2 regions of the Acidovorax sp. GW823-FHT02H02 genome follow, and region 1 is predicted to be linked to the other one. Evidence: predicted binding sites of a transcription regulator. Region 1 holds the regulator's gene; the other holds the start of a gene.
The links. The regulator LexA, encoded in region 1, represses DNA repair genes until DNA is damaged. The targets are predictions, from matches to a motif close to ACTGTATNNNNATACAGT.
Positions count from the first base shown of each region.

Region 2: a site for LexA is predicted at 4,860-4,877, ahead of AC1RDS_RS02085 (DNA topoisomerase IV subunit B). Genes of this name have one in related genera too.

Region 1 is NZ_JBXAJH010000026.1:12,379-19,162, forward strand. Features, by position in the region: gene adk (adenylate kinase) at 1-591, shown strand, start outside; gene AC1RDS_RS19935 (asparaginase) at 651-1,604, opposite strand; gene lexA (transcriptional repressor LexA) at 1,686-2,360, shown strand; gene AC1RDS_RS19945 (D-2-hydroxyacid dehydrogenase family protein) at 3,006-4,013, shown strand; gene AC1RDS_RS19950 (branched-chain amino acid ABC transporter substrate-binding protein) at 4,141-5,271, opposite strand; gene AC1RDS_RS19955 (hypothetical protein) at 5,403-5,615, opposite strand; gene AC1RDS_RS19960 (DNA polymerase III subunit chi) at 5,867-6,301, opposite strand; gene AC1RDS_RS19965 (leucyl aminopeptidase) at 6,309-6,784, opposite strand, start outside.
Region 2 is NZ_JBXAJH010000002.1:75,294-82,077, forward strand. Features, by position in the region: gene parC (DNA topoisomerase IV subunit A) at 1-1,991, opposite strand, end outside; gene AC1RDS_RS02080 (lytic transglycosylase domain-containing protein) at 2,007-2,813, opposite strand; gene AC1RDS_RS02085 (DNA topoisomerase IV subunit B) at 2,845-4,827, opposite strand; gene AC1RDS_RS02090 (MFS transporter) at 4,950-6,167, shown strand; gene AC1RDS_RS02095 (hypothetical protein) at 6,197-6,352, shown strand; gene AC1RDS_RS02100 (class I SAM-dependent methyltransferase) at 6,430-6,784, shown strand, end outside.

The sequences.
Region 1 (6,784 bases):
AAATACGGCATCCCGCAAATCTCCACCGGCGACATGCTGCGCGCAGCCGTCAAGGCTGGCACGCCGCTGGGCCTGCAGGCCAAGGCCGTGATGGATTCGGGCGCCCTGGTCAGCGACGACATCATCATCGGCCTCGTCAAGGAACGCATCACGCAACCCGACTGCGCCCAGGGCTTCCTGTTCGACGGTTTTCCCCGCACCATCCCCCAGGCCGACGCCATGAAAGCCGCAGGCGTCAAGCTCGACTACGTGCTTGAAATCGATGTGCCGTTCGACGCCATCATCGAGCGCATGAGCGGCCGCCGCTCGCACCCCGCCAGCGGCCGCACCTACCACGTGAAGTTCAATCCACCCAAGGTGGCAGGCAAGGACGACCTGACCGGCGAAGAGCTGATCCAGCGCGAAGATGACAAGGAAGAAACCGTCAAGAAACGCCTGCAGGTCTACAGCGACCAGACCCGCCCGCTGGTGGACTACTACAGCCACTGGGCCAAGGCCGAGCCCGATGCCGCCCCCAAATACCGCGCCATCAGCGGCACGGGCAGCGTCGAAGAAATCACGGCACGCGCAATGCAGGCCCTGGCGAGCTGAACCACCGCGCGATCCGCACCGGCTGGGCCTCCGGTGGGTGCGTTACTGCCGATAAGCGATCACGGCAGCAGATCCAGCATCAGCGAGATGCGTGCCTTCACAGGGGACAGGCCCCGGGAATCGGGTAACGCATCGCCGGGCCTGGGCAACACCTGGCCTTCCGGGCAGCGCGTGGAACGCATGACTTTCACACCAGCCGCCTGCGCGCGCAGCAGCGCTGATTCCAGCACATGATGAAGCGTGCCGTTGCCCGTGGCGGCCACCACAATGCCCTGCACGCCGTCGCGCACCAGCGCGTCCACCAGCGCACCCGTGGCGCCAGCGTAACTCATCACCACCTCGACACGCGGCCATTGCACGCAATTTGCTACCCTTCCAATAGCAAATTGCGCCTCTCCTGATTGTGCCAACGGCCAACCCTGCACCAAACGCACCACCCCCTCCTCCACCCAGCCCAGCGGGCCGGCATCCCCCGAGCTGAATGCATCCACCCGGTAGGGATGCACCTTCTGCACACACTGCGCGCCATGCACCACGCCAGCCGCCACCACCATCACACCCCTGGCCCCCGCAGTCGTCGCCACGGCGACGGCATCGAGCAGGTTCTGCGGGCCGTCAGGTGTCAAGGCCGTGGCGGGCCGCATCGCGCAGGTCAACACTACCGGCTTGCGGGCGTCCAGCACCGAGTGCAAGAACCAGGCGGTCTCTTCCAGCGTATCCGTGCCATGGGTGATGACCACGCCGCGCACCTCGGGATCGGCAAGCGCGCTGGTGCAGCGCTCTGCCAGCACCTGCCACACACTGAACTCCATGTCCTTGCTGTCCAGTTGTGCCAGCTGCTCGGCCTCCAGCCCCCCGCAGGCCACTGCCTGCAAGCCGGGCACCCCATGCAGCAACTGCTCAACCCCCACCTGCGCGGCGGTGTAACCAATGTTGTCACCCCGGGTAGCAGAAGTGCCAGCAATGGTTCCACCGGTTCCCAAGACCACAATTTTTTGACTGTTCACTTGCATCCTTTGAAAAACTGGTGAAAAATACAGTAACTGGATTAATACACAGTTATCTCCACCAACGTGGCACGCACTGGAAACACCATGCTCGACAACCCCAAGCTCACGGCCCGCCAGCAACAAATCCTGGACCTGATCCAGGTGGCTATCTCCCGCACCGGCGCTCCGCCCACCAGGGCAGAAATCGCCACCGAGCTGGGCTTCAAGTCGGCCAACGCCGCAGAAGAGCACCTGCAAGCCCTTGCCCGCAAGGGCGTCATCGAGCTGGTCAGCGGCACGTCCCGCGGCATCCGCTTGCGTGGCGACACAGTGCGCTCCATCAATGCAGCGCGCGGCACCCAGTTCAGCCTGCCCATCCCGGGATTGTCGCAGCTGGTCTTGCCCCTGATTGGCCGCGTGGCTGCGGGCTCGCCCATTCTCGCGCAGGAGCATGTGGACCAGACCTACAGTGTGGAAAACAGTCTCTTCCAGCACAAGCCCGACTACCTGCTCAAGGTACGCGGCATGTCCATGCGCGACGCCGGCATCATGGACGGCGACCTGCTAGCCGTGCAATCCACCCGGGAAGCCCGCAACGGCCAGATCGTGGTGGCCAGGCTCGGTGACGATGTCACCGTCAAACGCCTGCGTCGCACGGCCAGCACCATTGAGCTGCTGCCCGAAAACCCTGATTACCCCGTGATTGTGGTTCAGCCAGGCGAGGTTTTCGCGATTGAAGGCCTGGCCGTGGGCTTGATCCGCAACACCATGCTCATGTAATTCCCCATCCTCTGCTGCGCGCCTCAGGTGGCGGGCGTTTGGCAAGCCCCTGGCGGGTTTTCCAGCCCTGAGAGCGCGCACCCCCTGCAATCCTGCCTGTGCTCAACCCCTGATACATGGAGTTTTCACATGGGACTTGCCTTGTTCGCACTCTCTGCACTATCTCAACCGATTCACACCCTCGCGCAGTGGCTGCACCCCAGGCGCTGCACGCCTGCGCACAGCCCTGCGCACTCGGCTCGCACACCCTGCGTGCGCCACGAAGGTCTTTTGTCCTGCGCGGTGGCCAGCATCGTCCCAGAGGTGGCAGGTTCGGCGTCAGGCAGCGCAGGCTGTCAGCCCGCTGCTCGCATGCACAGTGCGTCTTGCACCACCACCGGGCCGGGCGCCGCAAGCCGTCGAGGCACCCGACGCCCTGTGCGCGTTCTGCATCCGGCATCCCGCTCAGAGGTCGGGCGCATGGTCATCTCGGGCCGCATGGCCGATGTCTGCGCCGAGCTGGAGCGCATGGCAGCTTGCGAAACATGCCACTGAGGTCCATATCCCCAGCTCTGGCGCAACGGGTGCCACAAAACGTTGCATTCTGTTCGAGAGCCTAGGGGCGGCAAGACTTCCGACCAGCCCCCGCCAAGGCACAATGGCGGGATGAATATTGTGATTCTGGATGACTATCAGGATGCGGTGCGCAAACTCCATTGCGCAAGCCGGCTCGATCCCTACTCAGCAAAGGTCTACACCAACACGGTGAAAGGCCAGGGGCAACTGGCCGTGCGCCTGAAAGATGCAGACATCATCGTGCTGGTGCGTGAACGCACCCAGATCACGCGCCAGCTGGTCGAAAAACTGCCACGACTGAAGCTGATTGCCCAAACCGGCAAGATCGGCAGCCATATCGATGTGACTGCGTGCACCGAGCGTGGCATCGCCGTGGCCGAGGGGGTAGGTTCACCTGTGGCGCCAGCTGAACTTACCTGGGCGCTGGTGATGGCAGCCATGCGGCGCTTGCCCCAGTACATTGCCAACCTCAAACATGGCGCCTGGCAACAGTCCGGTCTCAAGGCGGCCTCGATGCCCCCCAACTTCTGCATCGGCAGCGTACTGCGAGGAAAAACACTGGGCATCTGGGGCTATGGCCGTATTGGACAACTGGTGGCCGGCTACGGCCGGGCATTTGGCATGAACGTACGGGTGTGGGGTCGTGAGGCCTCCCGCGCCCAGGCCCTGTCCGACGGATACCAGGCGGCTACCAATAGGGAAGAGTTCTTCTCGCAGTGCGATGTGCTCTCTCTGCACCTGCGACTCAATGATGAAACCCGCGGCATCATTTCGCTGGAAGACCTGTCGTGCATGAAGCCCACCGCACTGCTGGTCAATACCTCGCGCGCTGAATTGATTGAACCCGACGCCCTGATTGCGGCGCTGAACCGAGGACGCCCAGGTTTGGCAGCCGTTGATGTGTTTGAGAGCGAACCCATCCTGCAAGGCCATGCCCTGCTGCGCCTGGAAAACTGTATCTGCACGCCCCACATTGGTTATGTCGAGCAGGACAGCTACGAGTTGTATTTCGGTGCTGCCTTCGACAACGTGGTGAACTACATCAAGGGTACGCCGACGAATATCGTGAACCCGGGCGCACTGCAAGTCCGGCGCTGAGTGCCGGCGCAACCTCCAGTTCCCGCCGTTGTGAATTGAGCAGGCATCCCATAAAAAATGGCTTCCCGAAGGAAGCCATTTTGGTAGGTGGGCAGCACCCAAAGATGCCGCCAAGTTGTCTCTGAATTCAGTTCAGAGGCGTCTTCTTGCCGTCCTTGTACACGTACAGGGTGATGGCGGGGTTCTTCATTTCACCGTTGGGCTCAAATGCGATCGTGGAGGTTACGCCCTTATATTGCGACTTGAGCAATTCAGGGGTATAGACCTTGGGGTCCACCGAGTTGGCACGCTTCATGGCGTCCACGATCAAGTGCGTGGCGTCATAGGTGTAGGGGCTATAGACCTGGAACTGGCCTGGATACTTGGCATCGTACTTGGCCTTCCATGCCTTGCCGCCGGGCATCTTGTCGAGTGACGCACCGCCTTCGGCACACACCACATTGGACAGCGTCTTGGCACCGGCAGCCAGCTTGGCGATTTCGGAGGTACAGATACCGTCACCACCGAAATATTTCACGTTGCCCATGCCCAATTGCTCCATCTGGCGCAGCATCGGGCCGCCCTGGGGATCCATGCCGCCGAAGAAGATCGCATCAGGATTTTTGGACTTGATAGCCGTCAGGATGGCCATGAAATCGGTGGCCTTGTCGGTTGTGAACTGCTCGTCCACCACCTTCATGCCCTTTTCTGCAGCCACCTTCTTGAACACGTTGGCCACACCCTGGCCATACGCCGTGCGATCATCAATGATGGCGACGGTCTTGAGCTTGAGCGTGTCAGCCGCGTAGAAAGCCAGTCCAGCCCCCAAGGCATTGTCGTTGGCAATGATACGGAATGTGGTCTTGTAACCAGGCTTCGTGAGGTTGGGGTTGGTGGCTGCACCCGTGACATGGGGAATGCCACAGTCGTTGTAGACCTTGGACGCAGGAATGGTTGTGCCGGAGTTCAGGTGACCCACGACGCCAGCCACCTTGGCATCGCACAACTTCTGTGCAGCCGCCGTGCCCTGCTTGGGGTCCGCTGCATCGTCTTCGGCTTGCAACTCGAACTTGATCTTCTTGCCACCGATGGTGATGCCCTGAGCGTTCAACTCTTCGATGGCCATGCGCGCGCCATTTTCGTTGTCCTTGCCATAGTGGGCTTGCGCGCCGGAAACCGGAGCCACATGGCCGATCTTGACCACTTGCTCTTGTGCAGAGGCCATACCAGCAACAGCCGCGATAGCAGCAACAGCGGTCAGTTTCAACTTCAATTGCATATTAATCTCCAGTAAAGATAAACGCTGAGAATAGTTCTTGTGTCTCAACGCAGGTGAACATATCGCAATTTACGGGCCAGATCACTAGGGAACACGCGTAAATGCACGGGAAACCACAGGGAGTTACCCTGTCATCTCCCCGGCTGCGGCGAAGCACCGCCAGCCAATTCGTCGGCCACTGCTTCATAGACCGCATGCCGTACCACCGATTCAATCTCTTCCCGAAGGCGGGGCAGCACGGAGCGTGTCTGCTCCTGTATCACCAGGGCAATCGCTTCACGCAACCGCTGATCCAGCACCCCATCGACGCGCTGCATCACTCGGTGCACCATGTACTCTTCCATGCCCGGCGGCACGGGTGGTACCGGACGGGGGGATGACTGGATGGGCCGGGCACCGTAATTACCCGCCGCATTCCTGTCCAACGTCTGCACAGGCGCCACAGGAGGCAAAACCCCGAACTGGGGCGACGGTGCGGGTTTCGCAATGGTGGGTTCGACCGCCAGAGGCACTGAAACGGGGAGCATGTCCACCCCCTGTACCACTTCAGTGAGGGTTGGCACAAAACGAGGGAGTGACTTGGGAGGAAGAGGCATCAGTCAGCTTTCGAGACCAGATCATGGCGGGTGATGGAATACCCTCGCGATGCATAGTGGCGCCAGCGGGTTCGCGCTCCACGCCGGTCCGCTTCATCCGTGGCACTCACCACTTCGACCAAACGAGCAAAGCTACCAAACCCTTCAGGGACTTCACCTCCCATGTTGAGCAGCATCTCTTGATGCGGCGCTTGCCGCGCATCCAGAGCGAGCACCACAGGGGAGAAACGCAAAAGCTCGTCCCCAGCATCGCTGCGGCAATGCGCCAGAAAATCCTGCGGCATCATGTTCCAGAGCATTCCGTCCAGTTCCGCCAGAATGTCCGCAGGACCGGTGATCAAGAGCCGCACGCCACTGCGTTGCGCCTTGCGTGCAAACCGGCACGCGTAGACCAGTTTGTCAGGCGTATTGAAGTGGAAAGCTATTTCAGTCATACCGATCTCAGTCGGGCTTTGAGCGGCCCTTGCGCTTTGCCGGCTGCGCGGGTGCACCCTCTTTCTTCGCATTCTGCGCAGACAACTGCTGCGCATGGCCCAGCAGGTAATGCACCAGCAATCCTACCGGCCGGCCAGTGGCGCCCTTTGCGGCCCCCCCTTTCCATGCGGTTCCGGCAATGTCGAGGTGCGCCCACGGAAGCTCTCCCACGAAACGCTGCAGGAACTTGGCAGCAGTGATAGAGCCACCTGCCCGCCCCGCCACATTGCCCATGTCCGCGAAATTGCTCTTCAAGCCCTCGGCGTAGTCCTCGTCCAGCGGCATGCGCCAGCAAAGGTCCTCAGCCGTCTCCCCGGCCGAAGCAAGGGCTGCGGCAAGTGCGTCGTTGTTGGAAAAGAGTCCACTGCGCACGCCTCCCAAAGCAATCACACAGGCCCCGGTCAAGGTGGCGATGTCCACCAACGCCGCAGGCTTGAAACGCG
Region 2 (6,784 bases), on a different contig from region 1:
CCATCACCCAGGGTCATGAAGGACTTGCCACCCTTCTGGCGCGACACCAGGTTTTCCACACTGGCCAGAAAGCCATAGCCACCCGAATTCGACAACAGCAAGGTGGCGCTGGCCGGGCCGGCGAAGTAATGCAGCAGCTGCGTACCCGATTCCAGCTCGATCAGGGTGGTCACAGGCTGCCCGTCACCTCGCCCGCCGGGCAGTTGCGCCACCGGCACCGAATAGACGCGGCCATTGCTGCCAAACACGATGAGCGGGTCCACGGTGCGGCATTCGAACGTGGCGTAGAGCCCGTCACCCGCCTTGAAGGCAAAGCTGGCCGCCTCGTGGCCATGGCCGTTGCGGGCACGCACCCAGCCCTTTTGCGAGACGACCACCGTCACCGGCTCGTCCACCACCTTGACTTCGGCCACGGCCTTCTTCTCGGCCTGGATGAGTGTGCGGCGCGCATCGGCAAAGGTCTTGGCATCCTGCTCGATCTCCTTGGCCATGGTGCGGCGCAGCGAGCCGGGGTTGTTCAGAATGTCTTCGAGCTTGCCCTGGCTTTCGCGCAGTTCTTTCAGCTCCTGCTCGATCTTGATGGCTTCGAGGCGCGCCAGCTGGCGCAGGCGGATTTCGAGAATGTCCTCGGCCTGCCGGTCGCTCAGGCTGAAGCGCGCGATCAGCGCGGCCTTGGGTTCCTCGGCCGCGCGGATGATGGCGATCACCTCGTCGATGTTGAGCAGCACGGTCTGCCGCCCTTCGAGGATGTGGATGCGGTCCAGCACCTTGGCCAGCCGGTGCTGGCTGCGGCGGGTGATGGTGGTCTGGCGGAACGCAATCCACTCCTCCAGCATCACGCGCAGCGACTTCTGCACCGGCTTGCCATCGAGCCCCACCATGGTGAGGTTGATGGGGGCCGAGGTCTCCAGGCTGGTGTGGGCCAGCAATGCGGTGATCAGCTCCTGCTGCGGCGTCTTGCCCGTCTTGGGCTCGAACACCAGGCGCACGGGGGCATCCTTGCTGGATTCGTCGCGCACCACGTCCAGCACGGCCAGCATGCTGGCCTTGAGCTGCGTCTGGTCCTGGCTCAGTGCCTTCTTGCCCGCCTTGACCTTGGGGTTGGTGATTTCCTCGATCTCTTCGAGCACGCGCTGCGTGCTCACGCCGGGCGGCAGCTCATTGACTACCAACTGCCATTGGCCACGGGCCAGTTCTTCGATCTTCCAGCGCGCCCGCACCTTGAGGCTGCCGCGGCCCGTGCGGTAGGCGTCGGCAATGTCGCCCGCGCTGCTGATGATCTGGCCGCCGCCCGGGTAGTCGGGCCCGGGCACCAGGGCCAGCAGCTCTTCCTGGCTGAGCGAAGGCGTCTTGATGAGCGCGATGCAGGCGTCGGCAATCTCGCGCAGGTTGTGGCTCGGGATCTCGGTGGCCAGGCCCACGGCGATGCCGCTGGCGCCATTGAGCAGCGCGAACGGCAGACGCGCGGGCAGCTGGCGGGGTTCTTCCGTGCTGCCGTCGTAGTTGGGCATGAAATCCACGGTGCCTTCGTCGATCTCGTCAAGCAGCAGGCTGGTGATGCGCGACAGGCGCGCCTCGGTGTAGCGCATGGCGGCGGCGCCATCCCCGTCGCGGCTGCCGAAGTTGCCCTGGCCGTCGATCAGCGGGTAGCGCTGGGCAAAGTCCTGCGCCATGCGCACCAGTGCGTCGTAGGCCGACTGGTCGCCATGGGGGTGAAAGCGCCCCAGCACATCGCCCACCACGCGGGCACTCTTGACGGGCTTGGCCGCCGTGCTGCGCGTGGGGCCGCTGTAGCCCAGGCCCATGCGGTCCATCGAGTACAGGATGCGCCGCTGCACGGGCTTGAGGCCGTCGCACACATCGGGCAGCGCGCGGCCCTTGACGACGGACAACGCATATTCCAGATAGGCGCGCTGGGCATAGCCCGCCAGATCCAGGGAGTCACCCCCGTCGCCAGCGGTGGTGAAATCGAGAGTGGGTTGATCGCTCATTCGTTCGGGTTCGGTTCAATCACGTTCTGGTGCGAAGTCACGCGTGTCTGGAAGCTTGTCCCGGCCCACGGCGCCGCCCGGGAGCTCCATGCGCACGCGGCCCGGAGCAGCGCGCTGGGCCAGCACGGTCGTTGGCGGCTTGAGCTGGGCATACAGGCCAAGCACGGTGCGCACATAGTTCTGGGTTTCCTTGAAGGCCGGAATCTGGTTGCCCGCCTTTTTCACCGCGCCCTCGCCCGCGTTGTAGGCGGCCAGGGCCAGGTCCATGCGGCCGGGAAACAGATCGAGCAGGTAGCGCAGATAACGGGTGCCGGCAGACACATTCACGGCCGGGTCGACGAGTTTCTGCGCCACGGTCCGGCGGGCGTCCGCCGCCACGCCGAAGCGTCCCGCCGTGGCCGGCATCACCTGCATCAGGCCAATGGCGCCCTTGGGCGAGACGGCGCCGGCGTCAAACCCCGATTCGGTGGCAATCAGGGCCTGCAGCAATTCATAGTCCACCCCCTGGTGGCTGGCCGATGCGCGCAGGTGGTGCCTCACGCGCTGGTAGTCGGGCGAGATGTCAAAAAACGCCAGCAAACGCGCACTGGCCGCGGGCAGCGCCCCCGGCACAGGCCGCACCGCACCCTGCGGCCCATCGCTCGATGAATCGAATTGCGTGCCGCGAAAGAACAGCTGGTAACGCGCATCCGTCTGCTCTGCGGCGAAGTGGGTCACGCCGCGTTCGTCCACAAAGGCCCACAGGTCTGCATGCGCCGGTTGTTGCGCTATCCATAGCAGCAGCACAGCCAGAAAGCGCAAAAGGCCTGAAGAACGATGCATCATGGACATGGCAAGTACCGGCAATGCGTGGTCAGATATCCACTTCCACTGCATCGCCATGCAGCTCCATCAGCTCGCGCCGCGAAGCGGCCTCGCCCTTGCCCATGAGCTTGGTGATGAGCCCTTCCGTGGCAGAGAAATCCGTGCCCCCCAGCTGCACGGGCAGCAGGCGGCGCGTGTCGGGGTTGAGCGTGGTTTCCCACAGCTGCTCGGCATTCATCTCGCCCAGGCCCTTGAAGCGGCTGATCTGGCATTTTTCGCGCGGCACGCCGTCTTTCGCGCATTTGTCGAGAATGGCGGTGAGCTCGCCTTCATCGAGCGCATACATCTTGGCCGCGGGCTTCTTGCCGCGCGCGGGAACATCCACGCGAAACAGCGGCGGGCGCGCCACATAGATATGGCCGGCCTCGATGAGCTTGGGGAAATGCCGGAAAAACAGCGTGAGCAGCAGCACCTGGATGTGCGAGCCATCCACGTCCGCATCACTGAGGATGCACACCTTGCCGTAGCGCAGGCCCGACAGGTCGGGTGAATCGTTGGGTCCGTGCGGGTCCACCCCCATGGCCACCGAGATGTCGTGGATCTCGTTGTTGGCAAACAGCCGGTCGCGCTCCACCTCCCAGGTGTTGAGCACCTTGCCGCGCAGCGGCAGCACGGCCTGGTTTTCCTTGTCGCGGCCCATCTTGGCGCTGCCACCGGCCGAGTCACCCTCGACCAGGAACACCTCGTTGTAGGCGATGTCGCGGCTTTCGCAATCGGTGAGTTTGCCGGGTAGCACAGCCACGCCCGAGCCCTTGCGCTTTTCCACCTTCTGGCCGGCCTTCTGGCGCGTCTGCGCGGCCTTGATGGCGAGTTCGGCCAGCTTCTTGCCGTATTCGACATGCTGGTTGAGCCAGAGTTCGAGCGCGGGGCGCACAAAGCCGCTCACCAGCCGCACCGCATCGCGCGAGTTCAGGCGCTCCTTGATCTGGCCCTGGAACTGGGGGTCCAGCACCTTGGCACTGAGCACATAGCTGGCGCGTGCAAACACATCTTCGGGCATCAGCTTCACGCCCTTGGGCAAAAGACTGTGCAGCTCGATGAAGCTCTTGACGGCGTTGAACAGGCCATCGCGCAGGCCACTCTCGTGCGTGCCGCCGGCGCTGGTGGGAATCAGGTTGACGTAGCTTTCGCGCACGGGCTGGCCGTCTTCGGTGAAGGCCACGCACCACGAGGCGCCCTCGCCCTCGGCAAAGTTGTCGTTGCCACTATCGGCAAAGCCCTCGCCCTCGAAGAGCGGGATCACCGGGTCGCCGTTGAGCGTCTGCTGCAGGTAGTCGCGCAGGCCGCCCTTGTATTGCCAGGTTTGCGTGTCCCGCGTCTTCTCGTTGACGAGCGAGACCGACACGCCCGGCATCAGCACCGCCTTGCTGCGCAGCAGGTGGGTGAGCTCGCCCAACGGCAGGGTGCTCGATTCAAAGTATCTGGCATCGGGCCACACGCGCACCGAGGTGCCCTGCTTGCGCTCGCCGGCCTCCAGGGGACGGGCCACCAGGGGCTCGATCACGTCACCCGCCGAGAACACCAGGCGCGCCACCTGCCCTTCGCGGTGGCTGCAGGCTTCCAGGCGCGTGGCCAGGGCGTTGGTGACGCTCACGCCCACGCCATGCAAGCCGCCCGAGAAGCTGTACGCGCCGCCCTTGCCCTTGTCAAATTTGCCGCCAGCGTGCAGGCGGGTGAAGACCAGCTCGATCACCGGGGCCTTTTCCTCGGGGTGCAGGCCAAACGGAATGCCACGCCCATCGTCCTCGACGCCCACCGAACCATCAGCGTGCAGCGTGACCTTGATCTTCTTGCCATAGCCGGCCAACGCCTCGTCGGCGGCGTTGTCGAGCACCTCCTGGATGATGTGCAGGGGGTTGTCGGTGCGGGTGTACATGCCCGGGCGTTGCTTGACAGGCTCCAGCCCCTTGAGCACACGGATCGAACCCTCGGAATATTCGCTGGCGGACACAGAAGACGGTTTGGCAGACATGGGGCGGATTGTAGTGCCGCAGCCGTGCATGAACTGGATGAATACCCAGTCATGGAATCCCACACCGTCCCAGGTCATGCAGGTGTCAGGCAGATGCGTGCGGTATTCGCTACATTCCCCGCATGCCTACGAATCCTCCCAAACTGTCCATGTTCCAGGTGCTGGCCTGCGGTGCCGCCATCGTGACGTTGTCCATGGGCATCCGCCACGGCTTCGGGCTATGGCTGCAACCCGTCACCCAGGAAATGGGCTGGACGCGGCAGTCGTTTGCGCTGGCCATTGCCATCCAGAATCTGTCCTGGGGCCTGATCGGCATTTTTGTTGGCATGGTGGCCGACCGTTTTGGCGCCTTTCGCGTGCTGGTGGGCGGCGCGGCGCTCTATGGCCTGGGTCTGGCCGGCATGGCGCTGTCTCCCACGCCCACCCTGTTTGCGCTGACTGCGGGTGTGCTAATCGGCGCGGCCCAGGCCGGCACCACCTACGCCGTGATCTACGGGGTGCTGGGCCGCCAGATCGCACCCGAAAGGCGTTCCTGGGCCATGGGCGTGGCGGCGGCGGCCGGCTCGTTCGGGCAGTTTCTGATGGTGCCGGTGGAGGGCTGGCTGATTGCCAGCCTGGGCTGGCAGCAGGCGCTGCTGGCACTGGCGCTGATGGTGCTGCTCATCGTTCCGCTGGCTTTCGGCCTGCGCGAGCCCGGATTTCACGGATCGGCACCCGCTCGACGCGACCAGACCATTGCCCAGGCGCTGGGCGAGGCGTTCCGCTACCCCAGCTTCCTGCTGCTGACGGCGGGGTATTTCGTATGCGGCTTCCAGGTGGTCTTCATTGGCGTGCACATGCCAAGCTACCTGCGCGACCATGGGCTCTCGCCCCAGGTGGCCAGCTATTCACTGGCGCTGATCGGGCTGTTCAATGTGTTCGGCACCTACATTGCGGGCACGCTGGGCCAGCACATGCCCAAGCGCAGGATTTTGGCCTTCATCTACTTTGCGCGGGCTGTGGTCATCACCGTTTTTCTGCTGGTGCCCCTGTCGCCGCTGTCGGTGTATGTGTTTTCCGCCGTGATGGGGGCACTGTGGCTGTCCACCGTGCCCCCCACCAATGCCACCATTGCGCAGATTTTTGGCGTGCAGCACCTGTCCATGCTGGGCGGTTTTGTCTTTTTCAGCCACCAGGTCGGCAGCTTCATGGGCGTGTGGCTGGGCGGGTACCTGTATGACCGCACGGGCAGCTACGATGTGGTGTGGTACATCGCGATCGGGTTGGGAATTTTTGCGGGACTGGTGAATCTTCCCGTCAAGGAAGCTCCCATCCGCCGCGCCGCGCCGCTGCCCGCCTGACCACACCCGTTCCTCCGCACAATCCGTCCATGGCCCTGCACAACCCCACTCCACGCCTTGCATTCCGCACTGCCCGGCTGCTGGGCTGGGTGGTCGCTGTGCTGGCCTTGCTGGCGGTGTTTGCGCTGTACACCGCGCCAGGCTTCATGGTCATGCTGTCAGACCAGCTCTGGGCATGTTTCTGAGAATTTCAAACCTTCTAGGCCACGAGCGCTCATGAATCAATCGCCAGCAGCTCTTATTGCAATAGCAAACATTTCCCATGCACGGCACTGAAGCCCCTTCAGACTGGGTGCGCCGCTGGTCTCCCCTGGCCCCGCCGGGCAGCGCGGTGCTGGACGTGGCCTGCGGCGCGGGCCGCCACCTGCGGTGGATGCACGAACGCGGCCACCCCACGGTGGGCGTGGACCGCTCCGCCGATGCCGTGGCCGCCTGCGCGGCCTGGGGCGAGATCCACTGCGCCGACATCGAAGCGGGTCCCTGGCCCTTTGCCGGCCGACAGTTTGGTGCGGTGATCGTCACCAACTACCTCTGGCGCCCGCTGCTGCCCCTTCTGGTGGACAGCGTGGCCCCCGGCGGCGTGCTGATCTATGAAACCTTCGCCAGCGGCAACGAAA